2 regions of the Bacillus sp. L381 genome follow, and region 2 is predicted to be linked to the other one. Evidence: predicted binding sites of a transcription regulator. Region 2 holds the regulator's gene; the other holds the start of a gene.
What was found. Region 2 encodes LexA, which represses DNA repair genes until DNA is damaged. Its sites were predicted from a motif close to CGAACATATGTTCG; they were not measured.
Positions count from the first base shown of each region.

Region 1 (15,427 bases), 1.5 Mb from region 2:
AGAAATACACTGAAATAACAGATTGATGCGATAATCGCTTGGTTTCGATTCAATAAAAACACTCCCTGTGCTGTCATGTAAAAAACCCTTCCTTATACATACGTATGACAAATGGGCGGGTTTCATTTTCATGCTAAGGACATGATTCGTTATACATAATTTTGGATTTCCGGGATCTCACTATAGAATCTTTTCCCCGAACCCATTACAATATGTAACAAAGCCTGACCGTATGCAAGGAGGACATACAATGGAGAAAGATCCCGGAAACGACCAAGTGACGGAAGAAAGTCTGCGAAAATTAATTCGCGAACAGAAAAGAATGAACAGTGAAATGCTGGCTGAATTGGAACAGATCAAGGCAGCCCCACTTCCCATTTCCCATGATATTCAATATATAAAAGTGCTGCTGGACAGCAGCAGCACCCATATTCTGCAGGACTTAATGCATTTAAGCAAACAGCTTCCCCGACAGAAAAAAAGCCTGTAACAAAACAGCCCAAAACCGATACGTTTTGGGCTGTTTTTATTGATCTATTACGTGGCTGCCGTTTCTTTTTCGGCCAGCAATGTTTTCATCCGTTTTTTATCACGTTCCATTACTGGTTTCAGATAGCGGCCCGTATATGATTCTTTCACTTCGACAACTTCTTCGGGTGTCCCTGAGGCTACGATCGTGCCGCCGCCCGCGCCGCCTTCAGGTCCCAGATCTACGATGTAGTCCGCCGTTTTTATGATATCGAGATTGTGTTCAATGACCAAAACGGTATCTCCGTTATCAACGAGTCTTTGAAGCACGACCAAAAGCCGTGCGATATCATCGACGTGAAGGCCTGTCGTCGGTTCATCCAAAATATACAGCGTCCGTCCGGTGGAGCGCTTATGCAGTTCGGAAGCAAGCTTCACGCGCTGCGCTTCTCCGCCTGACAGCGTCGTCGCCGGCTGGCCGAGCGTCACATACCCGAGTCCGACATCGGCAAGTGTTTGAAGCTTGCGTTTGATTTTCGGGATATTTTCAAAGAAAGACAGAGCATCTTCCACCGTCATATCCAGAACGTCAGAAATGCTTTTTCCTTTGTATGTGACCTCAAGCGTCTCCCGGTTGTAACGTTTGCCGTGGCACACTTCGCACGGGACGTACACGTCGGGAAGGAAATGCATCTCAATTTTGATAATGCCGTCACCGCGGCAGGCTTCACAGCGCCCGCCTTTTACATTAAAGCTGAATCGGCCTTTTTTGTAGCCTCGCACCTTCGCTTCATTTGTCTGCGCGAACACATCGCGGATATCATCAAATACTCCCGTGTAAGTTGCCGGATTTGATCTCGGTGTCCGGCCGATCGGCGCCTGATCGATGTCGATCACCTTATCAAGATGATCGAGGCCTTTGATCTCTTTATGGCTTCCCGGTTTCGCTTTGGCTTTATGAAGTTTTTGCGCAAGCGCCTTATGCAGAATTTCATTCACAAGCGTGCTTTTTCCGGAACCGGACACACCTGTCACCGCCGTAAAAGTGCCGAGCGGGAATTTGGCGTTCGCTTTTTTCAAGTTGTTTTCTGAAGCGCCTTTGATTTCAATGAATCGGCCGTCAGGTTTTCTTCTCTCCGGAGGCATCGGGATGAATTGAGCCCCTGATAAATAACGTCCGGTCAGAGAGTCCGCATCATTCATCACTTCTTCAGGCGTGCCCGCGGATATGACACGGCCGCCGTGAATGCCGGCTCCGGGACCGATGTCTATCAAATAATCGGCAGCCATCATCGTATCTTCATCATGCTCAACGACGATCAGTGTGTTGCCGAGATCTCTCATGTTTTTCAGCGCGCTGATCAGACGGTCATTGTCACGCTGGTGAAGGCCGATGGACGGCTCATCCAGAATGTACAGGACGCCTGACAAACGGGAGCCGATCTGCGTCGCAAGCCTGATACGCTGGGCTTCTCCGCCTGACAGCGTCCCCGCCGCCCGGCTAAGCGTCAGATAATCAAGACCGACTTTATCTAAGAAACTGAGCCGCTCCACAATTTCTCTTAAAATTAAATCGGCAATCTGCATATCTTTCTCAGACAGCGTCAGGTTTTTGAAAAATTCCAGCGCATCGCCGACGGAAAGCTCGGTAATGGTTCCGATGTGGCGTCCGTTGACCAAAACGGCCAGCGCTTCTTTCTTCAGCCGGTAGCCTTTGCACGTCGGGCACGGCTTCTGTGACATGTACTGCTCCATCTGTTCACGGATATAATCGGAGCTTGTCTCTTTATACCGTCTCTCAATATTGCGCAGCACACCTTCAAACTCAATTTCATTTTCCCGCACTTGCCCGAAATCATTCTCGTATTTAAAGTAGATCCGTTCATTGCCGCTGCCGTAAAGCACTTTATCAAGCTGATGATTCGGCAGGTCTTTGACCGGAGTCTCCATATCAATGCCGTAATGTGTGCAGACCGCCTGAAGCAGCTGCGGATAATATTGTGAACTGATCGGCGTCCACGGGGCTATGGCGTGTTCCTTTAATGACAGCTCAGGATTTGGAATGACGAGTTCAGGATCCACTTCCAGCTTCAAGCCAAGACCGTCGCATGTCGGACAGGCGCCGAACGGGCTGTTAAACGAAAACAGCCGGGGCTCAAGCTCACCGATTGAAAAACCGCACATCGGACAGGCGTGATGCTCGCTGAACATCAGCTCTTCCTGGCCGATGACATCAATCATGACTCGGCCTTCTCCTAAGCGGAGCGCGGTTTCCAGTGAGTCGGAAAGCCGGGCGGCAACGCCTTCCTTGACGACAATCCGGTCAATGACTACTTCAATGGAATGCTTTTTATTTTTTTCAAGTTCGATCTCATCGGAAAGCTCGGCCATTTCTCCGTCAATCCGGACTCTTACGTAACCTTGCTTTCTGATTTGGTCAAGCACTTTGACATGGGCGCCTTTTCTGCCGGAGATAATCGGCGCGAGCACTTGAAGCTTCGTCCGCTCCGGATATTCAAGAATACGGTCAACCATCTGTTCAATCGTTTGAGACGTAATTTCGATGCCGTGCTCCGGGCAGTGCGGCTTCCCGACTCTCGCGTATAAGAGCCGGAGATAATCATAAATCTCCGTTACAGTTCCGACAGTTGACCGCGGATTGCGGCTTGTCGTTTTCTGGTCAATGCTGATGGCCGGAGAAAGCCCTTCGATCGCATCAACGTCCGGCTTATCCATCTGCCCTAAAAATTGGCGCGCATAGGCGGAAAGCGATTCAACATACCGCCTCTGTCCTTCCGCGTAAATGGTGTCAAAAGCAAGGGATGATTTTCCCGATCCGGACAGACCCGTCACGACGACGAGCTGATCCCGCGGAATCGTTACATCAATGTTTTTTAAATTATGCGCCCTTGCCCCTTTCACCTCAATCCGGTCAATTGCCATGTGTTCATCATCCTTCCGCTTTTAGCTCTAACAGTAAATCACGAAGCTCTGCCGCCCGCTCGAAATCAAGCGCTCTGGCCGCTTCTTTCATTTCGTGCTCCATTTGCTCAACGACTTTTTCGCGTTCTTTCTTCGTCATCTTCGCCAGCTTAGGCGCGGCTTTTGTTTTATATTCTTCTTTATCCTCAGCGGCCTGCGTCGCGCGGATCACATCGCGGATTTCCTTATTGATCGTTTGCGGCGTAATGCCGTGGATTTCGTTAAAGCGCTCCTGCTGTTCCCTCCGGCGCTTCGTTTCATTAATCGCAATTTCCATCGAACGCGTGATTTTATCGGCATACATGATGACGCGGCCCTCTGCGTTCCGGGCCGCCCGTCCGATCGTCTGAATCAGCGAACGCTCGGAACGGAGGAAGCCTTCTTTATCCGCATCCAGAATGGCGACAAGTGACACTTCCGGAATATCAAGCCCTTCCCTCAGCAGATTGATGCCGATTAACACATCATGTTTCCCGAGGCGGAGGTCACGGATGATTTCAATCCGTTCAAGCGTCTTAATCTCGGAATGAAGATAATTGACCTTGATGCCGATTTCCTTCAGATAATCGGTCAGGTCCTCTGACATTTTTTTCGTTAAAGTCGTCACGAGCACGCGTTCATTCCGTTCAACCCTCGCCTGAATCTCACCGATCAGATCATCAATCTGCCCTTCGATCGGACGGACATCAATGAGAGGGTCGAGAAGTCCCGTCGGCCTGATGATCTGCTCGATCATTTCCGGCGTATGCTCAATTTCATACGGCCCCGGGGTAGCCGACACGTACACGATATTGTGCATGTGCTTTTCAAATTCCTCAAATCGGAGCGGACGGTTGTCAAGCGCTGACGGCAGGCGGAACCCGTGATCGACAAGCACCTGTTTTCTTGCCTGGTCACCGTTGAACATGCCGCGCACCTGCGGAATCGTCACGTGTGATTCATCAACGACAATCATAAAATCGTCCGGAAAATAATCAAGCAGCGTATACGGCGTGGAGCCCGGAGGACGGAGCGTCAAGTGTCTTGAATAGTTCTCGATCCCCGAGCAGAAACCCATTTCCCGCATCATTTCAAGATCATATCTCGTGCGCTGCTCAAGACGCTGGGCTTCCAGAAGCTTGCCGTTTTCGCGCATGACTTTTAAGCGCTCCTCAAGCTCCTGTTCAATATTCAGAATCGCTTTTTCCATCTTTTCTGCCCGTGTGACGAAGTGGGAAGCCGGGAAAATCGCGACATGATCGCGGTCGCCGAGAATTTCTCCGGTCAAAGCGTCAACCTCTCTGATCCGCTCAATTTCATCACCGAAAAATTCCACTCTGATACAATGTTCGTCACGGGAAGCCGGGAAGATTTCCACAACGTCTCCGCGCACGCGGAACGTCCCCCGCTGAAAGTCGATATCATTGCGGGCATACTGGATATCCACAAGCTTTCTCAGCAGCTCATTTCGCTCAATCTCCATTTCCGGTCTGAGCGACACGACCATTTCCCGGTATTCTTCAGGCGAACCGAGACCGTATATGCATGATACACTCGCGATAATAATGACATCTCTTCGTTCAAACAGTGAGGATGTCGCGGAGTGTCTCAGTTTATCAATTTCATCGTTAATGCTTGCGTCTTTCTCTATAAATGTATCCGTCTGAGGCACATACGCCTCCGGCTGATAGTAATCGTAGTAGCTGACAAAGTATTCGACAGCGTTGTTCGGAAAAAACTCCTTAAACTCGCTGTACAGCTGTCCGGCAAGGGTTTTGTTATGGGCAATGACCAGTGTCGGCTTGTTGACTTCTTTAATCAAATTGGACACGGTAAAGGTTTTGCCCGTCCCTGTCGCTCCCAGGAGAGTCTGGTGTTTTCTGCCTTCCTGTATGCCTTTGACAAGCTTCTCAATCGCTTGCGGCTGATCTCCCTGGGGCTGATATTTCGAGACTAACTCAAAACGATCTTTCACAAAAAAGCCTCCGTTTCTTTACGAAATCTTCCTATTGATATAGTAACACAATGACGGGCAAAATCACTAAAAATACGAACTAAAGTTCGATGGTTTATTTTTACCAAGTCAATTTTTGTATAAAAAACCTGCTTTTATGGCGTAAAAGCAGGCATTCTATTTCATATTCACCATGTCAGGCATTGTCTTTCTTTTTGTCTGCTTCTTTTTTAGCCATGTACAGCCCGCCGGCTACCAGAGAGACGACATCCAATCCAACGATAAAATACGTTTCGGTGTAGCCTTTTAAATAGGATGCGAAAAGCAGCGCGGCTGTGAGAGCGATCGCCACATAGTGGTTAAAAGTGACTCTCGTAAAAAGGACGACCAGCATAAAAGGGAAACATAATGCAAAAACGGCTTTTGTAATCACAAAAACCCTCCTCGGGAATTCTTCATCTCATCTGATTATAGTAAAAAATGAAGAATCGGACAATCGTTCCCCTGCTATCACAATACCCTTTTTCAGCATTCTTCAATCATCTGTCAGAAAAAATGTAAAAGCAAATCCATTGAACCGTTAACGAAATGAATCAAATTGCCTTTCTTCAGCCGAAAGGCGGAGAACGATTAGGTCTTTGTGTCTTTGACAGTTTCTTCCTCCCTCTTTAAAATGTAATGATAGTGTTCACTATCATTTTCTTGGATGAAGAAAAAGGGGGCATCACGCATGTATTCAGTACGATTTCAAAAAGCGGAAGAATCGAGCCGCTCAGCAGGAGCAAAAGGAATGAACCTGATTAAACTGACGAAAAACGGCCTGCCCGTTCCCGACGGTTTTGTCATTCAGACGAACGCTCTGACACGTTTTATAGAAGACAATCGGCTTCAAGCAGAAGAGGCACAGATGGAGCGCGCCATTATGAACGGCACGTTTTCAAAAGAGCTCCGGGATGAGCTGGCCGCATCATTTTATGAATTGAGAGAATCATACGCCTCTGTCGCCGTACGTTCCTCATCCGCGTCCGAAGATCTTGAAGGCGCTTCTTTCGCGGGCCAGTACGAAACCTATTTAAATATCAAAACAGAAGAAGAATTTCTCGGAAAAGTGAAAGAATGCTGGGCTTCCTTCTTCTCGGCGCGGGTCAGCGGCTATAAAGAGAAAATGAACAACGATACCGCAGAACCGTTAATGGGTGTTGTCGTGCAAGGGCTGATCAATTCTGAGGTTTCGGGAGTCATTTTCAGCCGCAACCCGGTCACACACGATGACGGAGAACTGATGATCAGCGCGAGCTACGGTCTCGGAGAAGCAATCGTTTCCGGAAGCGTGACGCCCGATACATTTATCGTCAATAAAGGCACATTTCAGATTGACAAAGAAATCGGCTTAAAAGAAATGTATATCGTTTCTCAAGAGGAAGGCGTGACGGAAAAAGAGACGTCCGCTGACATGAGAAACCGCTTCTGCCTTGATGACGAGAACATCAAAGAGCTTGCCATGCTGACGATAAAGACCGAAGAACTGTACGGTTATCCCGTGGATCTTGAATTCGGATTTGCCGAAAATAAGCTGTATCTGCTTCAGGCCAGACCGATTACAACCATCGTGCAGGATCAGAAAGCGGCGGACGAAGAACGGGATTTTATCATGACGTCCCGGGATCAGAAAGATTTTTGGCTTAATATGGAGTCCAATATAGAAGGCCCCGTCAGCCCGTTATTCGCCTCGCTTATTGTGCCGGCTTTAGAATACGGCCTCAAAGAGAGCACAAAGACATTCCCTGTAATGGGCATCGAAATCGAGCGTGTCAAGCTTCATCAAGGCCGTGTTTTTTCCAGACAGCATAAGACGGACGACGAACCGCCCGCAGAACAGTTAGAAGCGCTATTTCCCATCTTGGCTGATCGCATGTACGATATTATTCATGAAACCTTTCTGCCTTTTTATCAAAAGCTGGACGAACTGGCGCATACAAACCATACACCGGAGACTGCCCTCGATGCTTTCCGGAACCTGCAAGACTTCTATTTAAAAGGATACGAAGAACATTTCAATATTGTCTTTCCGCAGGTTGCGTTAAACATGATGCTGGAATCGATGTACGGACAGATTGAGAAAGAAAACACCTCCCTTCTGTACGAAATGCTGGCGGGTGTCATGAATAAATCATTAGAAACAGACAGACAGCTTTGGCTTCTTTCCGGACAAGTAAAGGACAGTCCTGAGCTGCGGCGCGTCTTTACGGTTTCTCCTGCCGGTGAGCTTCATCAGACGCTTCTGCAATCAAATGAAGGAAAGCGCTTTCTTGAACAAGTCGGTGAATTTTTACAGGAATACGGCTGGAGATCCGTGAAAAGCCACGATCTGATCGAAGAAACGTGGGCGGAAAATCCTTATTTCGCATTGGCTAACATTCAGAACTATGTCCGGAACGGCTACGATTTTGACAGTGAGTTTCATAAAACGATAGAAAAACGAAAACAGCTTTACGCCGCCTTCATGGAGAAAATCGAAGATGACGGCTTCAGGGAGAGGTTTGACCGCTATTATCAGTGGACGCTGTCTTCATCCGTCATCAAAGATGATCACCATTTTTATATTGATGCGATGCTGGACGCCAAAGCACGCCTTTGCCTTTTGAAAATCGGCGAGCTCCTACAAAAACAAGGCGTGATCGATGACCGGGAGGATATGTGGTACTTATACAGCGATGAAGTCGAGAAAGCGCTGGCGTCGCCTGTTCCGATGCAGGAAAAAGCGGCTGAACGTAAACAGCTGTTCCAGCAATATCAGCTTCTTGAAGCGCCCGCTTATCTCGGCACTCCGACTCCAGAACAGCTGCAAGCGGCTGAGCAGATTACCGGTTCCATCACAGAAGATGAAAAAAACACTGAACATCATATTTACGGACTTGCGGCTTCAAGCGGAATCGCAAGCGGCCCGGTGAAAGTCATTCGTGACGCAAGTGAATTTTCCCGTTTTTCATCAGGAGATGTGCTTGTCTGCAAAATGACGACACCGCTTTGGACCAGTCTGTTTCAAGACGCAAAAGCCGTCATTACGGACACGGGCGGCATCCTGTCACACGCGGCCATCATCGCAAGAGAATACGGGCTTCCCGCCGTTCTCGGCACTCGCGCAGCGACTGACAGGCTCAACGACGGAGATATCGTCTCGGTAGACGGCACAAACGGCAAGATTACGATTGTCAAACGCGCTTCATGCTAGGTTTCCCTCTTTATTGACGGGCAGGGCGGGTGTATACTTGTCCTGCCAGTATTTTCGCGAGGTGAAACATGTTGAGAACGACGAACAAGAGAATTCTTGACGCTGCGATGAATCTTATTATCCAAAAAGGATACCGCGCCGCGACAACAAAGGAAATCGCAGAAAAAGCGAATGTAAGCGAAGCAACGATTTTCCGTAATTTTAAAAACAAACAAGGACTAATGAAAGCAATGATTGAGCAGCAGACGCCCGCACCGGAAAACATGATCGCCAAGGCGGAAGGCGATCTGTATGAGGATCTTCTTCATTTCGCCACGGCCCTTTTGCAGCAATTGGAACAAAAAAAAGAGGTGTTCCGTATTTGCCTGCGCGAACCGGAACTATTCGAAGACGTCCTGCAGGATATCATCGTATATCCGCAATCTGTGAAAAAATATTTAATCGTTTACTTTAAGGAGCTGACCAAGAAAAACATCATAAGCCCCGGCAGTGAAGAAGCAAATGCAGACGTCTTTATGACGATGGTCTTCGGTTATTTTATGCACCGTCTGCAGCTGGGGAAAAGGGTCATTACTCTTTCTGAGGAAACGATGCTGAAACACAGCACTGAGATTTTTATCAAAGGAATCGTCAGCCGGTAATTTTTCCGGCTCCTAGGAGGATGAAGGATGGGTTCAAAGAAAGAATGGGCGCTGATCGTTTCGCTTTTGCTGGGAGCCATACTCGTTCCCATCAATTCTACGATGATCGCAGTCGCCCTTTCATCCATTTCCCGCTCATTCAGCGAATCAATTGCCAGCATCACATGGGTAGTGACGGTGTATTTAATCGTGATGGCCGTGACACAGCCCATTGCCGGCAAGCTCGGTGATATGTACGGGAACAAAAAAATGTATTTATGGGGCGTCGGCCTTTTTCTTATCGCATCATTGGGGTGCGCCCTCTCGCCAAGTCTTTTCTTATTGATTTTCTTCCGGGCGCTTCAGGCCGCCGGCGGCGCTTTGCTTACACCAAACAGCATCGCCATCATCCGCCATGTCGTGTCTGAAAAACGGCTTCCGAAAGTATTCGGTTTTTTCGGCCTCGGTGCCGGACTGGGCGCGGCTCTCGGCCCGTTTATCGGCTCTCTTCTAATCGAGAGCTTCAGCTGGCATTCTATCTTTTGGGTCAATATTCCGTTTCTTGCGATCGCACTCGGGACGGCATTGATGATGTTTCCTAAATATAAAGAAGAAACTTCTGACGCGCCGCTTGATATCATCGGATCCGTTTTGCTTGCCGGCAGCATTGTATCTATTATTCTTCTGACGAAAAACGAAAGCTCTACGGGCTATTGGGTATACGCGCTGCTCATTCTTGTATTTGTTCCGTTATTTTTCAGGCGGGAGCTGCGCACGAAACATCCGATTATTGATTTTGACCTGTTTAAAAGCTCAACATTTACAAGCGCCAATCTGTCGGTTCTGTTAAGCAATCTAATGATGTACGCGGTGCTATTGATTATGCCGCTCTTTATGACCGGCCACTTCAGCATGAATACGTCGCACAGCGGCATGGCGCTGTCCGTCTTTTCGATTTTTATGTCCGCCAGCAACTGGGGCGGGGCTCAGCTGCATCATAAATGGGGCGCGCGAAGAATGATTTTTCTGTCCTTCATGCTGATGGCCGGAGCCAATCTATTATTTCTGCTTTTGGTTTATTCCCATTCCGTCCCGTTCCTTATGGCATCGCTTATTGTGGGCGGCATCGCATCCGGGGCGGGGCTGACGAGCATGCAGGTGTCTTCTCTTGCGACGGTAGAACCGGGCATGTCCGGCATCGCGTCCGGGATTTTTTCCACCTTCCGTTATTTCGGAAGCATTATTTCTTCAGCACTGATCGGTTTAATCTCCGGATTTCATATTCTGTTTATCATATTAATCGGCGTTTCTGTGATCGGCTTGTTCGTATCACTTGGAATTAAGTCCGGGGAAACCGTTCATACGAAAAAAAGCCATTCGGCGTAAACGAAAAAGGTTCCGTAAGCATCTGCTTTCCGGAACCTTTTCTAGTTTTTCTTCTTAATTTTCTCTTTCAAAGTGTCACCCCACTCCCCCGATGCATAGAGTATCGCAATGCCGTTTGCTCTATGAGAATCTTTTAGTTAAAAGAGAAAAGGGGAATGTAAATGGCTAAGAGTTCAGACCAAGTTAGGCCGCTGGCGCCGTCTCTTACAGTCAGTGCCGTTCAAAACAGCACAGAAGGAACTGCGTCAGATCTCGTTCTTACCTATTCGCCGAATTCCGTGCTCTCGTTAGGCGGAGTCGTATTCCGGCTGCCTGAAGGGTTTACCGCAACGACGAATGACACCATCAACAACAACAATTTAACTTCTTCACAAATATCAGAAGGCGGCAGAAAAGTCACGTTGCCATTGACGCTCGATCTTCTCGGACTTGCCCAGTTCACGCTTGTGCTGAAAAACAAAACACTCCCGGCGGCAGGCACGTATACCTTTTCCGCAGAAAATACGGTGCTGATCATCGGTTCTCTGCTGCCGGCCTCCGCTGATCTCACTGTGAATCCGGCAGCTTTTGCATATGTGACCAACTATTTGAGCAACCATGTCGGCACCATCAACAGAATCACCGGCACAGTTTCCAATGTCATTCCGGTTGGGGCTGCGCCGCTTGGCATCACAATAACGCCCGACGGCAGATTTCTGTACGTATGTAATTCGGGAGAAAACAGCGTATCCGTTATCTCAACCGAGACAAGCAGCGAGGTCAAGAGAATTCCGACAGGCGCGTCTCCTTATAAAATCGCAGCTTCGCCAAACGGAAACTTTATATACGTCACCAACCAGCAAAGCAGCAATGTTTATGTGATCAACACACAAACCAATACCGTCATCTCAGTCATTCCCGTCGGCCTTCTGCCGACAGGCATCGCCGTATCGCCGAACGGACAGCTTGTATATGTGCTGAATACCAATACCAACACCGTTTCCATCATCCGCACGGCAGACAATACAGTGACGGCAACCATTATTCTGCCGTACAGTTCTCCTTCTGATCTCGTCTTTTCGCCGGACGGAAGCAAGGCTTATATTACAAACCTTAACAGCAACAATCTCTCCATTATTGATACCAGCAAAAACACCCTCATTGATACCGTCAATACGGAGATGAATCCGCTCGGTGTCACGATAACGCCTGACGGAGCGAAAGTGTATATTTTAAATTCAAGCAGCGGCACCGTATCTGTGCTCAATACAGCTGCAAACACGATCACCGCGGTTATTCCTGTCGGTCAGTATCCGTACGGCGCCAAACCGGATACTGACGGAACACGTATCTTCGTCACGAACTTTTTCAGTAATCTGATTTCCGTCATCGACACGGCGTCCGATACCGTCGTCGGCACCATTACCTCAGAATTGTATCCGGCTGACATTGTAATCCGGCCGTAAAAAAAAGCCCGGCCGCCGTGTTTTTAACGGCACCGGGGTTTTTTTATAATGCTGTCATTTCTTCTTGCTCATGTTCATCCTGCACGAATAAAATACCTAATTCATGATGTTCGCCTTCATAGGACGCGCGCTGATCAAACCGGATCTCACCGTTCAGGCCGATGATCTCCATTTTTACAAATGCGCGGTTTTTTTGAAGTGCTTCATAAAAATCCGATACATGCTTCACGGGTATGCCGTTTACTTTCGTAATAATCTCACCGATCTTCAGATTAAGATCTTCCGCGGGCGTATTCGGAATGATACCGAGCACCATTAGGCCCTGATCCCGCTTAGAGAAATAAAACGGAGCCGCATTATCGTTCAACCGCTGTCTCAATGATAAAAACAGGCGTCCGAGCACCGCGATACAAACGGCAGCACCGGCAAGCGGAGTCCACCAAAGGGCCGCTGCCCCGAATGCGGTAACGATCATTCCGAGATACATAACACGTTTCGCCGTTATCCTTATGCTGACCTCCGGAAGGGATCCCTGCACACGCTGTCCGAAGCCCGCGATATAAGGAATCCAGATCAAATGGAAAGAGCCGCCCGGCACGGTAAAGACAGGCCACCAAGAAAGGTGTGTTTCAAGCCCGCTGCCCGGAACCAATAAGAAAAGCGGAAGCAGCCATGCGCGATTCGCCAATTGACGGCCGATGGGCAGACCTCTGCTGCTGACGACAAGCGCCGGAGATGTTTTTTCATGCGCTGAACGGTAAGCTGCCGCTCCCTCCGTAATGATCAAAAGGCCCATGAACACGGCCGCTGACGCCCAATTCACGCCGAATGCCTGCGGAAACCGATCCGCGAACGGCACTGTGTGGGTATATTGAAGGACAAACACAATGAACATACCGGCGCTGACAATATAAGCTGATGACAGCCAATTCATACGGAACGTCAGCGAAGCCAAAGCCGTCACGGCCGCAATGATGCCGAGAAGGCCGAATGGAATCGAAATTCCCAGTCCAAAAAATAATATGGAGAGAAGAATCCCCGGTATAAGCCCTTTTATGTATGTAAAGATAAGCTCGTCATACATATCCGCGATTTTTGTATGAAACGTATGGCGTTCACGTTTAATCCGCAAATATCCGCATGCGAGACTTATGATGATAAAAAACCAAAACATCGGGTGCAAAAAAAACAGACCGATACTTTTCAGAAGTTCAATTCCCCATTGAACAGACACTGCTTTCACCGCCTCAAGCCAAACATTTTAATTCTATTCTACCAAATAATCATTGGCTTGAATATCTCAAACGTCTATCTCTCTTCCGTCATCCACAGTGTTACATTTGAGAGAGAGAAATCTTTCAGATAGTGGTCGACTTCCACCTCGATCACGCCGCTGATCAGAAGCATAGACCGCTTAATATCCGTCAGATTGATTCCTAAGCGTTTATGGTTTTTCATTAAGTAAGTGAAATAATGCTTTGCACACTCTTCATTGATTTCGTGAACGCATTCAACATTTGTGTAATTGACCAGGTATCTGCTGAACAGCATGAGAAGACTTAGTGCTTTTGTTGATGAAAATGTGACGTCTTTTGTTCTGTCTTTTAGTTGTTCCACTAATTCATAATATTTTTTTTCACGCACAATACTTGCCCTCTTCAATTGTGAACCCCCATTTTTTTATCCAGATAAGCACGGGTGATTACAGCTGCCGTGCTGAAGCGCCGCAAACACTTCTGCTTTCAATACTGAAATGCAGCTGCCAGACTAAAACTGTTCTCTATTAGAACCTTCTTTTATTGTAAGAACTAAAACTGACTGAGGCAACTTTCAAAAGTTTCATTTTGAATACATATTAACTCGGCATAAAGTCTCTCTTCCCTATAAATATCGGGTAATGTTTGTCCTTTATAAATGTTTAAATGTGAAAATTTTTTTAATATCTTGTCAAAAACGTCATAATTATATATCTTTTGGTTCATTTTTGATGAAGGACAAAAGAAACAGGAGGCGAAAAAAACGCCTCCTTTTCATTTATTTTACAAATAATGATTTTAACGCCATTTGCAGCTGTAAATCATTTTTTTCGTCAGATTTCTTCTCGTTCATCAGCTGATTCATTTTTTCCGCTGTTTTTTTGTCAATGACAGCTGTTTTATCAAGCTTGTTCCGGTCTTGAAACGCCAGAACGGCTTTTTTCATTGTTTTGCTGAAATAGCCGTCCGCCCTGCCCGGGTCGAAGCCCAAGCCTTTCAGCAGGATTTGGGCGTGTTTGACATCCGCACTGTTCATATCAGGCTGAAGCGGCTGTTTCAGCTGAAGCGGCCCCGCTGCAAAATAATCCGGCTGGCTTACGGCGATTGTCGGGGTAATGCCTTTTTTGTGAATCCAATTGCCTTTCGGTGTCAGCCATTTGTACAGCGTCAATTTAATATTGCTGCCGTCTCCCATAGGTACGGCCTGCTGAACCGTTCCTTTGCCGAAGGAGGTATCACCGACAACGTCATAATGTCCCGCCTCTTTCAATGCGCCCGCAAGAATTTCCGAAGCGGAGGCGCTTCCTTTATCCGTGATGACATTGACGGGATACGGCTTTTTATCTTTTAAGGTTGAGAAATATTGTTTTTTATCCCCGTTACGTTCCGCGATTTGAATATACGGCATGTCTTTTGTGACGAAATGCTTTAAAATTTGTTCGACGCTTTGAAGGTATCCGCCGGGATTTCCCCTTACGTCAAGAACGAGCCCGTCAATCCCTTGTTTCTCAAGCTTTTTCAGCGCCGCTGCGAAGTCCTGAGCGGTATGCTCGGAAAATGTCGATATGGCGATATAGCCGACATGATGCCCGCCTGATTCTTTGCGGGAAGCAAATACGGTTTCCAGCGGAATTTCCGCTCTTTTAATCCGGAATGACAGCTGTTTTTCAGTTCCCGGGCGCTGTATTTTAATAGAAACCTTCGATCCTTTTTTCCCCCTGATTTTCAGCACGGCTTCGTTTAAATCTTTCCCGTTCATTGACTCGCCGTTTATACTGATGATTTCATCATTCGGCTTGAGGCCTGCTTTTTCAGCCGGAGATTGCTTAAACGGTGAAACGATAATGATTTTATTATCTTCCATACCGACTTCAGCGCCGATACCTTCAAAAGAAGAATCAAGAGAATCGGAAAACTGCTTGGCGGTCTGCTTGTCCATATAAACGGAATAAGGGTCGTTTAATGTAGACAGCATCCCCTGAATCGCTCCTTCAAGAAGCTTTTCTTTATCTACATTTTCCACGTATTCGTTCGAGATCAGCTCATATGCTTTTTCGATTTTTTCCATTGCCTGGCTTCTTTCTGCTTCTGATGAATTCGGCTGT
Region 1 covers NZ_CP127224.1:3,306,697-3,322,123, forward strand. Annotated here, with positions in the region: gene QRX25_RS17005 (magnetosome magnetite crystal formation protein family) at 1-53, opposite strand, end outside; gene QRX25_RS17010 (hypothetical protein) at 251-490, shown strand; gene uvrA (excinuclease ABC subunit UvrA) at 538-3,411, opposite strand; gene uvrB (excinuclease ABC subunit UvrB) at 3,419-5,404, opposite strand; gene QRX25_RS17025 (CsbA family protein) at 5,580-5,816, opposite strand; gene QRX25_RS17030 (PEP/pyruvate-binding domain-containing protein) at 6,114-8,615, shown strand; gene QRX25_RS17035 (TetR/AcrR family transcriptional regulator) at 8,687-9,256, shown strand; gene QRX25_RS17040 (MFS transporter) at 9,284-10,621, shown strand; gene QRX25_RS17045 (BslA/BslB family hydrophobin) at 10,783-12,066, shown strand; gene minJ (cell division topological determinant MinJ) at 12,110-13,300, opposite strand; gene swrA (swarming motility protein SwrAA) at 13,375-13,728, opposite strand; gene ctpB (carboxy-terminal processing protease CtpB) at 14,101-15,427, opposite strand, start outside.
Region 1: a site for LexA is predicted at 5,480-5,493, ahead of uvrB (excinuclease ABC subunit UvrB). Genes of this name have one in related genera too.

Region 2 (15,427 bases):
TCAAAAGGAACTGCACACCGGCAGTTGGGGTGAAACATGACGCCAAAATAAAAAACCCTCTCCGGGTTTTTTATTTTTATAACCATGTATCTCTATATCATAATCTTTACGTATTATTTCGCTTGATTATTCATGGCTTTCATCATTTGATTAATTTTCTTTTGAGAAGGTTTCATTCCCATTTGCATCATCATCATGCGTAACATTTGTTCATTAATAGGCGGATTCTTTTTCAAATAGCTCATCATATATTTACGAGCAATAAAAAACCCGAGTGCAACACCTATGAGCAATGCGACAACGCCCACTAGGATGCCAACCCATAAAGTCATTTTATTTCCTCCTTCATGTTGTCTAGTTTAAAGTGTACTAAACCAAAGGCTATTATACAACATTTACATCTCTTTTTCCTCGATTTTAGACAAAATTTCTTTCTCTGACCGGATTTAACCACCCGTAGCGCCTTGTCTTAAAATCCATCGCAAGAAAACAGGGGCTGATTTTACGCAGAATCTCAAAGAAAATCGTTTCCGCCTCATAATCTCCCGAAGCCGCAATCTCAATTAAGCTGTCTTTCATCATGAAGGTGGCGCGGCCCTTTTCACGGGGCAGTGTAAGCCGGTAAATTGAATCCAAACGGCTGTAACTCATACGGTTTAAATGAAGCTGGAGATGCTGATGCATATGTATTACCGGAATCGGCTCTGTTATATATTGAACTTGCTTTTTTGTCATTTGATATTCTTGGGGTGTCAGATTTGTCCAATGATAGTCTCGAAACAATTCAAACATAGCGGTTTCCCGTCCGAAGTAGTGGTTCGCAAACTCATCCTTAATCAGGTGTGTATAGTAATGACGTTCCATTTCCTCATCCCCTTTTACAGCGCTTCTTATTGCTTTCTATTATACAAAAGGAGAAAAGAAAGAATTGTCTATTACTGTTACGGCGCCACTTCTATTTTTGTCGTATAAACAGGAAAAAGAGGATGATTTGACTCATCCTCTTTTGTCTTCTTATTTGTTTAGCAGTTTTTTCACGCGGCCAGCCACGTTTTCTGCAGTGAACCCGTATTCTTTCATAATTGTTTCTCCCGGAGCTGAAGCGCCGAAACGGTCAATTGCGAGAACGTCTCCTTCAAGACCGGTAAATTTGCCCCATCCGAAGCTTGATCCCATTTCAATCGCAAGACGTTTCGTTACGTTCGGAGGAAGTACGCTGTTTTTGTACTCAGCCGATTGTTTTTCGAAGCGGTCCCAGCTCGGCATGCTGACTACAGATACGTGAACGTTTTCTTCAGCAAGCTTCGCCTGAGCTTCAATCGCGAGTCCGACTTCAGAACCCGTCGCTAAAAGAAGTGCGTCCGGTGAATCCGTTTGTGCTTTGGAAACGATATAAGCCCCTTTTTCCACTCCGGCATACGCTTCTTCAGGCTGCTGATCAATTGTCGGCAGGTTTTGGCGTGTCAATACAAGAGCTGTCGGGTGATCCTGGCTTTGAACGGCAAGCTTCCACGCAGCTGCGGTTTCATTTCCGTCAGCAGGTCTGATCACAGAAAGGTTAGGAAGTGCGCGTAAAGAAGCAAGCTGCTCAATCGGTTCGTGAGTCGGTCCGTCTTCTCCTACGGCAATACTGTCATGCGTAAATACATAAGTGACAGGCAGCCCCATTAATGACGCCAGACGAATAGCAGGTCTTAAATAGTCAGAGAACACAAAGAATGTGCCGCCGAATACGCGGAGGCCGCCGTGAAGCGCCATTCCGTTTAAAGCAGCGCCCATCGCGAATTCACGGACCCCGAACCAGAAGTTTTTCCCGGCGTAGTCTTTGGCTGTGAAGTCTCCTGCATTTTTGATTGTCGTTTTGTTTGAACCCGCAAGGTCAGCAGATCCCCCGACAAAGAAAGGAATTTTCTTAGCGATGCCGTTCAGCACCTCACCTGAAGATGCGCGGGAAGCAAGACTGCTGCCTTTTTCATAAACGGGAACTTCCTGATCCCAATCTTTCGGAAGCTCGCCTTTGATGCCGAGTGACAGCTGTTCAGCAAGCTCAGGATATTTTTCTTGATAAGCCGCGAACAGTTCATTCCATTCCTGTTCTTTTTTCGAGCCGGCTTCTTTTACAGCTTGGTTGAAATGCGCGTATACTTCTTCCGGAACATAAAAATCTTCTTCAAATGTCCAAGCGTACGCTTCTTTCGTCAGCTTGCTCTCTTCTTGTCCTAATGGAGCGCCGTGAACGCCAGATGTACCCGCGCGGTTTGGAGAACCGAAACCGATTGTGGTCTTCACTTCAATTAAAGTCGGTTTTTTATCATTCTGGCGCGCTTTTTCAATTGCAGCCGTCAATTCAGCGATGTTGTTTCCGTCCTCAACATAAAGGACTTCCCAGTTCATTGCTTCAAAACGCTGTTTTACATTTTCAGAGAAAGAACGGTCTAAATCACCGTCTAAGGAAATATCATTAGAATCGTATAATACGATCAGGCGGCCTAATTCCAGATGGCCTGCTAGAGAAGCTGCTTCAGAAGAAATGCCTTCCATCAAATCGCCGTCTCCGCAAATACTGTATGTATAATGATCAACTACGTTGAATGAATCACGGTTATATGTTTCAGCCAGATGGCGTTCTGCGATTGCCATTCCCACTGCCATCGCGATACCCTGTCCGAGAGGCCCGGTTGTTGCGTCTACTCCTGCTGTATGCCCGAACTCCGGATGCCCCGGTGTTTTGCTGCCCCATTGACGGAACTGTTTCAGATCATCAATGCTGAGTTCATATCCGCTTAAATGCAGCATGCTGTATAAAAGCATTGAACCGTGTCCTGCTGATAAAACAAAACGGTCGCGGTTAAACCAGCCTGGATTCTGCGGATTCACATTCATAAATTTCGTCCACAGCGTGTAAGCCATCGGAGCGGCTCCCATCGGCATGCCCGGGTGTCCGGAATTAGCTTTTTCAATTGCGTCTATAGACAGTGTACGTATGGTGGCAACTGATTTCTTTTCAATTGTATCCATTATAATCCCCTTCCTTATTGTTGTACCTTTTCATCATAAAGCGATGATGACTTTTTCTCAACTCTTTCAGCTTAAATTTGAGATAAACTTGTTGAAAATTGTCGTAAAGCACAGTCTGATATTAGTATATACGAAAAAAGAATACGTATTGCCGTATTCTTTCTGTTTAATGAAGATTATTTTTCTGTTGTTCCCTTTTTAATTTTTCAGGAGTGACATCATTACCTTCCGGATCAATAACTTTTACGCTCTTAAGCGTATTTTTCATTGAAGAACGGAATCCTTTCAAATACTCTTGGCGAAGCTTTTGCTGTTCGGCTTTTTCCTCATCCGTTATCGTGTTTGATTTAGCTTTTTGAGCCAATTCGTTTATTCTCGCGATTTTTTCTTTAGAAATCATAATAAGCTCCTTTGGTGCGTGTTGATTATATACTACTAAAACGTAATCGTTTTTACAACTGATGCACGTCAGCTGCCTTCGCTGTCTGCGGTATATTCCTGAAAACGCCGGTGAACCGTGGCTTTGGACACATCATAGCCAAATCCTCTTAAGGTGGCTGCGATTTCTGCAAAGGTGAGCTTGTTGGCTCTCAGCCTGACAATTTCCGAAACCGGAACCTCTTTTTTTTCTTTGCCGCTGTTTTCATGCCTGTTTTTCAGATTCCGTTCAGGTTTATAACCGTTTTTTACGGCTCTTTTCATTCCCCGCCGTATCTTCATATTGTGAATTTTTCTTTGATATTCCTCTACAATACTGACGATTTCGAGTACCATCGTATCAGCTTCGGAAAGCTCCAGCTCGCCCTTATGAGCCATCGTATATATTTTTACGTTTTCCCTGTAAATACAATGCAAAAGCGCGATCTTGGCGTTTCCTCTTCCCAGCCTTGTTTCGTCCTGCACCAATATCGCGTCAATATGTGATTTTTTAATATCATCAAGCATTTCAAATACTCCGTCGCGGTCCATTTCGTAACCGCTGGCTTTCTCAGAAATGACTTTTACGACTTCCATGCCGTTTGCCGCAGCGATCTCACTAAGCTCCTCTTCCTGTCTTTTTAAAGACGTTTGCTGCTGTTCTTTGTTTGTGCTAACCCTGGCATAAATGAGCGCCTTCATTTCTCTCTTTCCTCTCTAATTGACAATGGCCAGCTGATATACGGCCGGATGCTTCTTCTTAACCGGAAGAATAAGTTCGTCTCCGGGCTTTATATCAGCAGTTTGGAGATGATTATTCTCCGTCACCCACTCAATGAACTCTTCCTTATTAATATTTTTCTTTTCTGCTACATGATCCGCAAGTGACCAGAGAGTATCGCCGTCCTGAACCTTTATTTTAACATATTGGCTGAGCGTCTGATCATTCCCCGCACATGAAACAAGTAAAATAGCGGCACTTAAAATCGCAGTAAACAGTCCGACAAATATGATAGATTCCTTCGCCATTTATACAACCTCCGATAAGAATGTTTGTTCGCTTTTTATATCTTTCAGTATATACGAACAAACGTTTCTGTCAATCGTTTTTTCGAACCTATGTTTGTACTGTCAGGAAAATCATGCTATAATCTACTTAAAATCGACGTTTTGAGGTGCGAAATATGACGAAGCTATCAAAAAGGCAGCTTGATATCCTGCGTTTTATTAAAGAAGAGGTAAAAACGAAAGGATATCCGCCTTCTGTAAGAGAGATAGGAGAAGCAGTAGGACTGGCTTCCAGTTCAACCGTGCACGGACATTTGGCACGGCTGGAGACAAAAGGCCTGATCAGACGGGACCCTACTAAACCGAGGGCCATTGAGGTATTGGATGAAGAAGAAGTTCAAATTCCGAAAAGCCAGGTCGTAAATGTTCCGGTAATCGGGAAAGTGACGGCGGGTATTCCGATTACGGCTGTTGAAAATATCGATGAGTATTTTCCGCTTCCTGACCGGATGGTTCCTCCGGGCGAACATGTATTTATGTTAGAAATCATGGGAGAAAGTATGATTGACGCCGGCATTTTTGACAAAGATTATGTCATTGTCAAACAGCAGAACACGGCTAATAACGGGGAAATCGTGGTGGCTATGACCGAAGATGATGAAGCGACGGTCAAGCGCTTCTATAAAGAGGACAATTATGTGCGGCTGCAGCCGGAAAATCCGACGATGGAACCGATTATCCTGCAAAACGTAAGCATTTTAGGGAAAGTCATCGGCGTATTCAGAGCCGTCCATTAATTCTATTAAACTTTATTTATCGTAAAACCCCTCACATAGGGGTTTTTCTTTTGCATAAAAAAGAGCAGGTTCGCCCTGGCTTGGAAACGAACCCGCTAAGGAGGAAAAACTTACATCATGCTTACATTCTTATTATCCGACATCTGACTTTTGAAGTCAACAAATAATGTTTCCCTAAAGAAACTTTTTATATAATTTTCGGGCTGAATTTGTTTATGTCATCTTTATTTTGGGCGGGCGGATCAAATCTATATATGAATATTTAGTACATAGTACAATGTGTATCGAATATGCGTAAAAAATCCCGCTTCTTTTTAGCGGGTATCTATTTTTAATCAAAATGATAATATTCGACGCCGTATAACCCTTTAATATAGACAGGTTCACAGATGTTTGAAGAGCTTTCAATCAGAATCCTGTATTTGTGATACGGGTCAATTGATTTTTTATCCTGTGCACTGAGGTTTAACCAGCTGCCGCTGTAGCTTTTAGAACTTAATGTATAAAAATTTCCGTTCAGCGCCATCCGCTGGAGTTTCATGTTTAAACCGCATGAAGAGTTGTTCATTATGGTGAACTTGTATCCTAAAAAGTAATCGTCAGCTGATACAGTCCCCGGATTTTCAATATAAAACTCTTTTGCATTTCCCTCTAATGTGAAGCTCGTTTTTGATCCGAATTCAGTGGTAGCCGCTTTGGCTGAGTGTATTCCGCAAAAACATAATAAAAAAACAGCAATACATATCCAGCACCTTTTCAATTTGCATCCCCCTTTTTACATATTTTAACTTGTGAATACAATGACGTCTATCCATATTTTATTAAATCGCATACTTTATAACCACAATATACCAGTTTAAAAATTTTTGGATTGCCTACAATGAAGACTAAACGAAATAACGAAGGTGGTTCAAATGAAACACGTAATTGCTTTCGCTTCTAAAACAGCGCTCACACTTGCTTTGCTGTACATTGTTCTGGATCTTATGTACCAAGTAACTTTTTTAAACGTTCTGTTTATTACATTGATCTTGAGTTTGATCACTTATTTTGCGGGCGATTACATGATTCTGCCGAGAACAAGCAATTTCACAGCTGCTGCAGCTGATTTCGGAATTTCATTCATTATATTATGGATATTCCTTATGAACATTGGCGGTTTTAATGTTTCTCCTGCCGCGGCATCGGTTATTTCTGCACTTTGCCTTACTGTTTTTGAGGCATTTTTTCACCGGTATTTGCAGCAATATGTGCTTCCTGAAGATTATCCGGCCACAACAGAGACAGACAGCACGCTATTGAGCTATCAAACCGAGGCGTCTGAAGAGTTAATGCCGGAAAAGGATCCTCAGGAAAAAACATAAAAAGGAGGCATTCGCCTCCTTTTCTTTTTATTTTTGCTTCTGATCGTCCAGCGGCAGCTGCAGCAGTGAGTCTGTGCCTGTCGCTTTCGGCGTTTTTCCGTCCCATTTTTCAATCCATTTATATTTGATCATTTCATCAGACATTGATTTTTTTATAATTTCGTTATAATCAGCGATCCCTTCCGCTTCAATTTTTTTCTTTTTCGCTTCGGCTTCGGCTATTTTAATTTCAGTTTGTGTCCGTTCAAGCTCCTGTGAAGACTTCACCCTTGCATCAATGGCTTCCTGTGTGGCTTTATCCGGCTTCGGTACGCCAAGCGTCAGATCATCAATTAAAAATCCGAGATTCTTCATATCATCAGCAAATCTTTTTTGAACATCTGCAGCGGCTTCCGCAGATTTTTGCCCGTATGTGTCAATAACCGAGTATTTGCTGATTGATTTTCGCGCCGCGTCCCACAGCCTTGTTTTTAAATATGTATTTTCAATCGTTTCAACGTCTACCGCCCCGAATTTGTTAAACAGATCCACTACTTTGTCAGGCTGAACGACATAGTTATAAGCAATATCCATTTCAATATTTTTACCGTCTGAAGTTGCCACTTTTATATTTTCATTATTCACTGTCTGCATACGCACCGGATATTCCGTTACTTTATTAAATAGACCGACTAAGTGCCAGCCTTGGTCCAATGTTTCGGATTTTACCCCGCCGTTCGGTGAATATACAACCCCGACATAACCATTCGGTATTTTTTCAATGAAAAGTGACGCTGTAACGCCCGCAATCAAAAGGGCTGCGCCTATTATCACACCGCCGAGTATTTTTTTTGTGTTTCTCCGCTTATTTTCGCTCATGCTGGTCTTCTTCCTCCCATGACTTTTTAAATTTTTTGGCTTTGCTTCCCACTTGTTTAAAGATAGGACTCAGCATCAGCCATAAACCGAACCCGATAATGACAAGAAGAATGATAGACCCGATCATCACTTTCATTTGCCCACCTCTTTTCTTTCACCCTGTCAGTTATGTATACGATCTTAAGAACTTAAAGTTTCATAAATTTCAAAAGAAAAAGCTCCGCCACCCAAATGCGGCGTGCTTATTTATAATTGTCACTGATAAAATCAGAAATCGTTTTTGTGAATTGGTAAAAGGTATTGTTCTGTGTGGACGCTCTGCTTTTCAGCGTAAAGGTATCAAATAGTGATTTTCTGAAGCCGGTGCTCATTTCGATTTGAATACTCAACCCGGATGAAGAATGATTGGCAAGGTTGTTCGGACTGACGCCTGCATACTTATCATTTGTGTCGAGAAAAACGGCTGGATACCCATGCCCTTTCAGCACATCTGTCAAAAGTTCGGCCCGTGCTCTGTCTGTACCGCCGATTTTTATCTTTTTATCGACGCTGCCGTAGCCGTGCAAAGAAATGACATTTGAGTGCTCTTTCACCATTTGAACAGCCCTAGGTTCGTCAAAATGCGAACTGGTCAAATGCAAATCAGCATTACCGGCTGATTTTAATCCTTCAAATAAATACAGGCTCCGGTTTTCGGCAATTTCTCTGGCTAACTCACTGGTCCCCGGCTCTATGCCTCCGCCGTGTATGGCTAATATGAGAACAGAAGGGTCATGCTCTTTCGTTGAAATGGAATAAACAGAGGGGTTCTCATGCAGCTTTAATTCCTCGAAACTGCCGTAAGTATCTGAAGCGGCATCAGCCCGTAAAAACGGCAGAAGCAAAAACGATAAAATTAAAACTAAAATTCCTTTTTTGGTTATTGATGGCAATTGTATGTTTATGTTACAATACAAATGCTTCAGCCTTTGAAGCGAACGGCAGAACAGGGTGACTTTGGACGGTTTCTTCTGCTCTGCCTCTTTGCCAGCAGCTCGGTTTTCTCTTCTAACCCTTTTTTTCATAACATCATCCTTTCTTTTATTTACACTTTTGTCACAATATTATATACCTTGGACAAGACCTCCGTTCATCTTAAAGAATAAAAACATCAGAGCAACCTCCATCCTTTACGTAAAAAAGTCTTTCCGTTCAGAAAGACGGAATGCTTACATGATAAACATGAAACCTTCTCCCTTTGTTCCGTATAAAAATAAGAGTGCGGCTGGTTCAAATATTTGCTCCCAGCATGACGGATATGGGGCAGCGGCTTATTTCGAAATTATATTTGAACGTGCCATATGACTTTTTATTTCCATAGAAAAAAGACTGCCGTTGAGCAGTCTTTTTTCATTTATTTTGTGCCTGTTGATCCCAGTCCGCCGCGGTCCTTGTTCCCGAGCTTATCTACTTCGATCAGCTCCACTTGAGGCATTTTCTTCATGATTCTGAATTGGCAGATCCGCTCTCCTTTGGCTATGACGGTATCCCGAAGTGCGTATGCAGGAAAAAACCAGAAATCATTGTCGCCTTTATAGGATTCATCAATGACACCCATTGAATTTGTCTGAATAATACCGAAATGCTTATAGGTACTTGAACGCGGAACGACATGGGCCTCGTATCCTTCCGGCAGCTCCATCGCAACTCCCAGCGGAATAAGTTTGAATTCATCTTTTTTGATTGTTATATCCTCTGCTGCCCGGAGATCAATCCAATCGCCCTGTTCAATTTTACTGATTCTCGTTTGTGTATCATCTGAATATTTAATTTTGATTTGTAAAGTCATGTTCGCTGCTCCTTTTGATTTCCTATTTCAGTCGTATTTATGACCAATCCGTGCCCCATTATACCATTTAATGTTGCTTTTTGAAGCCAGAGCAGCTGAAGAAAGATTAACCGTGAGGAAAAGAAAATGCAGAATTGAGAAGAAGCCTGAAATGAGGGGGACATCCACCTGTCAGGCTTTTGATTGCTGTTGGTAATAATAAAAATTATACTTTTGATCAAATGCTTCTTCACTTCCGCACAGATAAATAATAAATTCAATAAATGCAATAATTGAAGGAATTGAAGTCCAGCAAAACAAAAGATAGAGAATTCCTTGTCCGACTCTTCCTAAATAAAACTTATGAATGCCGAAACCGCCTAGAAAAAATGCTAATATTGCAGCCACAATCCTGCTTTTCTTACTTACCATCATGTCCTCCTACGAGTCTTTTTTCGTCATTTTCATATGACAGCTCTAATTATAATACAATTTCTCTATATAGAGTAAAATTTTTTATATATTATACTGGTTTTCCCAGAACTTTTTCAGATCCGTTCTTTTCACTGAAATATTGGCATTTTTTTAAAATTCACCCAGATGCAAAAAGGAATTTCGTTCCGAATAAAGAATTTGATGAATAAGCGCATAAGGCGCGCGGCTATTTTCTGTCCTCTGCGTCAGGCGCTTATATCAAAAGAAAGAGGTGTCTTTAGAATGGTTCAATTTAAAAACTTTCCTGATCCGTCTTTAAACGCCGCATTGCAGTCTCACCCTGCCCATTCCTCTGAATTGGAACATCTCAAAGCAAGGATGCAAAATTTTATTAAGCATTCCGCAACAGATGATAATCTTGAGATCGCAGATGCCCGGGTGACGGCGGAAGGAATGGTCACCTCACTTTTAAAAGATCGGCTTGATACAGAATACAAAATGCTTATGAATAAAATCACCCGGGAAGTGAATGTGGAGGATTACGGAGCGGTCCCTGACGGCCGGGACAATACGGAAGCCTTTCGGAGAGCGATCGGGAACGGCCGCGTCAAAGTCAATGTTCCCTCAGGAGAATTTTTGGTTCAAGGGATAAAACTCCCTTCGTGGACAACCATCTCCGGTGAGGGACAAGGGATTACCGTGATTAAACTCCATGAGGACGCTCCCGCATATGAATGGGTCATAACTAACAATGATTACGAAAATGGAAACCGTAATATTTTTGTAGAGGGCATGACTTTAGACTGGAATCCGGATCGTCAATGCGGAGTCAGAAACCCGGGAGGACAGTTTTCCAGCTGTTTAACGTTTGCTAACGTGCAATACGGCTGGATTAAGAATGTTGAAGCAGTTAACGCAGGTCTGCATGGTATTGATATCACATCTCCCGCATACGATCATTTGCCTGAAACAGAATGGACAAAAGACGGCTGCCGTTATATATGGATAGATAACTGTGTGGCGTACGGCGCCGGAGACGACGGCATTACCACCCATTACAGCGAATATATTTTTATTTCCAACTGCCATTCCGGAAACCCCCGCGGCACAGAGCATGCCGAGGGCAGCGCAAATTCAAACGGTATTGAAATTGATGACGGCTCTAAACATGTGTGGCTTTTGAATAACTATACGAGCGGAAATATCCGCGGGATTGAAGTAAAAGCGCACAGCCTGTGGCCGGCTTCTCAAAATGTTCATATTATCGGCCATGTGTCGTATCGTGATGTACGTTCTTTTGATATTCGTCATATCGGTCACCATCAGGCCTCAGACCCTGAAAGCACGACGGCTTATGATGTTACTTTAACCGATTGCACCGCGATTGAACCGGTGTTCAACGCTCTCTATGACGGCGTAACCCCGCGGGCGCTGGTCATCTCTGCCTATAAAAATGTCAATGTAAACGGATTCACAGCTATTGGCGATCCTTCATACGACTATGGCGGAAATCCTGTCGTAGCTCTTCAATACCGCAGTCAAAATATTACGATCAGCGGCATTAAAATACGCGGCTTTACACAAGCCGGTGTTGACATCAATATATCCGGCGGATCAAATAAAACCGATTATGTTAAAATTTCAAATTTTGATATTTACAAGTCTTCTCCTAAAGGCATTTCAATTGGCGGAGGGCAATATAACGTAAATATTATGAATGGAACGATGATCGGAGACGGCGGTTCCGTCGGAATTACGTCCCCTAACAGTCAGGCTGTCATTCTCGGCGTGCAGGCGGAAGGTTACAGCGCTGCCGCTTCTATAAAAGGACAGACTTACGAGCAGATCCCGGTCAATTTAAAGGGAGGCGCACAGCTTGCGACGAGCTCTGGTTTTGCATTTAACCCGACAAGCGCCGTTATTGCGGGAACAGGCGATATTACGGCCAAGGGTGACAGAAATACGATCATCAGCTCTTCGGGAGGTTCAAGTTCTGAAGGTTCAAGGGCATTTATCGCCGCTTCAAACAATGCCCATATTACGGGCAGTAAAGTCTCCAGAACGATTCTGTCATCAGAAAGCATTACCTTGGAAGAACCGTACACAGTTGCCGGAGGGCATCAGTCCATTAAATGGAAACTGGACTCAGCGGGCGGCCACGGAACTTTCGCCGGAGCTGTCACCTCTTCCCTGTCAGGATACGGAGAATATTTTGAAAGTGTAAACGGCCAGTTTATCCCCGCTGGGACGATCGTCACAGTAAGGGGTGAAAAAATCGAACCGGCTCATGTTGGCGATTATATGCTCGGCGTCATTTCAGAAACAGCCGCCTTTATATCAGGAGCTGCAAGCTTCGGATGGCAAAGCCGCTTTTTGACGAACGAGTTCGGCGGTTTTATATATGAAAGCGTGACTGACGAAGAAACAGGAGAAACGATACGCGTGCCGAAACAAAACCCAGACTACAGTCCGGCTCTTGAAGCTGACTACGAAGCACGTGCTGCCAGGGACGAATGGCATATTGTCGGACTCAGCGGCCGGCATTACGTACGGATTGACAGTACGGTCAACCCGGGAGATTATATCACGGCTCATAACGGAATCGGGACTAAAGCAGCTGAAGGCTGGAAAGTATTGAAACTGACGGCTTTATACAGTCCTGAAAAAGGGTACGGCATTGCCATTGCGGTTATCAAATAGCGAGCGGTTTCAATATCAGGATCATCTTCTCTCTTATCTATTTGACGGGTATGATCCTGTTCTTTTATACCGAGCGAGCCGCCTCTTTTTCAGCATATCGTTTTATTTGTCCAAGCCATCCGATCCTTCTGTCATAGAATAGTACCGTCAGATGAAAAAGGAGGATGAATATGGATATGGGTATGGAAATGGAAATGGATATGAATATGGATATGAAGATGGATGGGCATTATGATCACGGTGAAAAAGAACAAAAGCAACCTAAACAAAAGAAAAAAAAGAAAAAGAAACAAGATAAAAAGCATCTTGATTATGATTACATCGTCGTCTATAAAAGAAAATGCAAAAAATGCTGCTGACCTGATATATCAACGCTTGGTACACCCGGTAAACACCGGGTGTTTTTGTTATTATGCGTTTCTGTATGGGCATGGAAGGAATACAGCCAAAAGAGTTCAGGTTTCCGGGCCATTTTCACCTAAAATCTAGTCATTCTATCACGATACATAGAAGCATTCTATTATTTACTTCCCATTCCTGCCGAATTAAAAGTATTTTATTTACAGAAAACAACACAAATAGAATGACATGGCATTTGAGAAAATGTGCTCTTTGCTTGATTAATTTTTCTGCGATACCATGAATTTGCAAAAATTTTTCAAAAATTTCCTCAGGAGGTCATAGCCATGAAAATCGCCAGAACAGCAATCGGATCATGCTTAGCTTTATCTCTAACAATTCCTTTCACAGCCAGTGCCTCAGCAGCCAGTCAGTCTGAACACGCGAATGCGCCTCAAGTTGCACCCGTTGCAAATCCGTTAGAAAGTAAATTATCTCAAAAAGCAGACCCAAACGTGAAAGCAGCAGGTGTGGATGCCGGGCTGAATGTAGACGTAGACGTTCTCGGAATCTCTGATCGCATTGCTGAAGCGGTTAAATCAAATCAAAATCGAACCGGCTGGGTAAAAAATGTCATGGAAACAACATTTTACGCATCAGGACAGAAGTATAACGTCATGGTGTTTAATTTAAATCAAGAATACGAAGACCGCTTTAACGGCGTTCAATTTTACGGATCAGCCGTTTATGACGGCATTACTTACGGAATCTGGGTCTTCGAAGACGGCTCCTTTGATAACAAGGGAGACGGAGGCTGGATTAACTGGGCATTCAGAGGCTGGTTCGATCGTGATAATCAGCATATTGAATTCCACAGACCTTAACACGAAAAAACTTGCGGCAGCGCACCGCAAGTTTTTTTATTGCACCGGATTGTTACACATTTTTCAACGTTATAACGACTATACTTGAAGTGCGGGCCTCCGATCGCGGACCCAGTAAAGTGTTTCAAAGTGAGGGTGCGACATGTCAAAATTTTTAAAAATAACTTTGTGGAGCATATTGGTGTTGATCATCTTGTTAGTGATTATCGGAATAGTTTCTTACAATCAAACTCCTTCCGCAGGAAGCACAGCTGAAAGAATGCTTTATGGCGTCTTATCAGTTTAAAGTTCTGCATACTCCTCTATCGATTTTTTCTATTCGGATACAACAAGACATTCCTTTTAAAAATTTTTCAGAAAAACAAACTACCATCCCTATCAAACTTTTACATTGCGGCATAATATGTATCATCCTCTTTAGGGAGGTGTGATCATATGGGATTCTCAGGCGGTTATGGTAGCTCCTTTGCGTTAGTCGTGGTGCTATTCATTTTATTAATTATCGTCGGGGCTTCTTTCCTCGGCGGTTATTAAGAGTCCCCTTACCTCCGCATCCATGTAGCAGCACCTTCATGATCGTACGGCGCCATAATGAACTTTTATGGCGCTTTGCTGTTTTTCCTCTTTTAAACGAAAAAGATCGGCGATGCATGAACATGCTGCCGATCAGTAATTTCATAGATTATTGTGTGAGATTTACATCAATGACGTTATAGAAGGCATTAGAAGTATCCGCAACATCCCACACCCCTAAAATGATATGGTAACCGCTTCGATCAGTCGGCACAAAAATCTTATGAGTCAGATTCGTATCTGCCTTGGAGCCGTCGTGGTTTACCGTACCGATTAATTCGAATTCATCTCTTGACAAAGGTTTATTCGGATTCCAGTTTTTCTTGGTGATATAATAGTGCCACTTTGATGTCGCATGAGGTGCGGTGTAGTGCCAAGTAAATGTGTTAAAGCCGCCGCGGATGTTTTGTTTTACCCAATGATCTGCAGTCTGCTTGTCCAAACCGAAATCAATTTGTCCAGATCCTCCGTTTGCAGACGCAATTCTACCATCCGGCGGACCTGCAGCCGGAAATCCTTTCGGCCCTTCCACAGACTGAGGATTATCAATGACGGAGCCATATTTCTGCGCAGCAGCCGTCCAGCCCATTTTTTGCTTCTCTAATGCCCCCATGTACGCTCTGCTGACGGGCTCTTTTATATACCCGTGTGCAGACGCATCACTTGAATAGAAAGCGCCTCCAATACCAAGAGTAACAGTTAAAACTGCAGCTTTGACTAAACCCTTCATCTCTTCATCATCCTCCCTTTTTGGTTAATAAAAACCTTTCAGTATATACATTTCACGATGGAGGATGAAAAGACCTTCCTTTTCTTGATAGGAAAAAGCAATGAGGTTTGCGCTCTTCCCTTTGTTTTTTATAATCATAAAAAAAGACGGGCCGTTTCTGTTGTCGAAAATCCGGCCCGCTCCGCCTGACTTCATTCAACCGCTTGCTTTACTGGTTTCTTTTCGGATAACCGGTGCTACTTCTGTTGCTAATCGTTCAATGTTTTCCGCGGCTTTTTTAAACGGCATACCGCCTATATCGATTTGCGCGAGGAACCGCTGATGTCCGAACAGCTCGTATTGGCGCATGATCTTTTCAATAATCTGCTGTGAGCTTCCCACAAATAAGGCTGTTTCTTTACCGGATGCCCGCTCAAAGTCTTCCTTCGTTAAAGGCTCATGAATCCCATGATATGAATGTACACGAGACCAGTAATTAGAATGATACGGATAAAACT
Region 2 covers NZ_CP127224.1:1,768,211-1,783,637, reverse strand. Annotated here, with positions in the region: gene QRX25_RS08795 (aspartyl-phosphate phosphatase Spo0E family protein) at 1-40, shown strand, start outside; gene QRX25_RS08790 (YneF family protein) at 114-332, opposite strand; gene sirA (sporulation inhibitor of replication protein SirA) at 418-864, opposite strand; gene tkt (transketolase) at 1,015-3,018, opposite strand; gene QRX25_RS08775 (DUF896 domain-containing protein) at 3,185-3,418, opposite strand; gene QRX25_RS08770 (YneB family resolvase-like protein) at 3,487-4,137, opposite strand; gene yneA (cell division suppressor protein YneA) at 4,153-4,464, opposite strand; gene lexA (transcriptional repressor LexA) at 4,620-5,240, shown strand; gene QRX25_RS08755 (hypothetical protein) at 5,572-6,000, opposite strand; gene QRX25_RS08750 (YndM family protein) at 6,155-6,604, shown strand; gene QRX25_RS08745 (prohibitin family protein) at 6,632-7,462, opposite strand; gene QRX25_RS08740 (DUF8570 family protein) at 7,449-7,598, opposite strand; gene QRX25_RS08735 (poly-gamma-glutamate hydrolase family protein) at 7,705-8,526, opposite strand; partial or broken gene QRX25_RS19835 (DUF4177 domain-containing protein) at 8,724-8,806, shown strand; gene QRX25_RS08730 (dUTP diphosphatase) at 8,856-9,290, opposite strand; gene QRX25_RS08725 (TM2 domain-containing protein) at 9,462-9,701, opposite strand; gene QRX25_RS08720 (peptidase G2 autoproteolytic cleavage domain-containing protein) at 9,987-12,404, shown strand; gene QRX25_RS08715 (hypothetical protein) at 12,575-12,763, shown strand; gene QRX25_RS08710 (stress protein) at 13,259-13,627, shown strand; gene QRX25_RS08705 (YjcZ family sporulation protein) at 14,063-14,161, shown strand; gene QRX25_RS08700 (lytic polysaccharide monooxygenase auxiliary activity family 9 protein) at 14,310-14,930, opposite strand; gene QRX25_RS08695 (LLM class flavin-dependent oxidoreductase) at 15,126-15,427, opposite strand, start outside.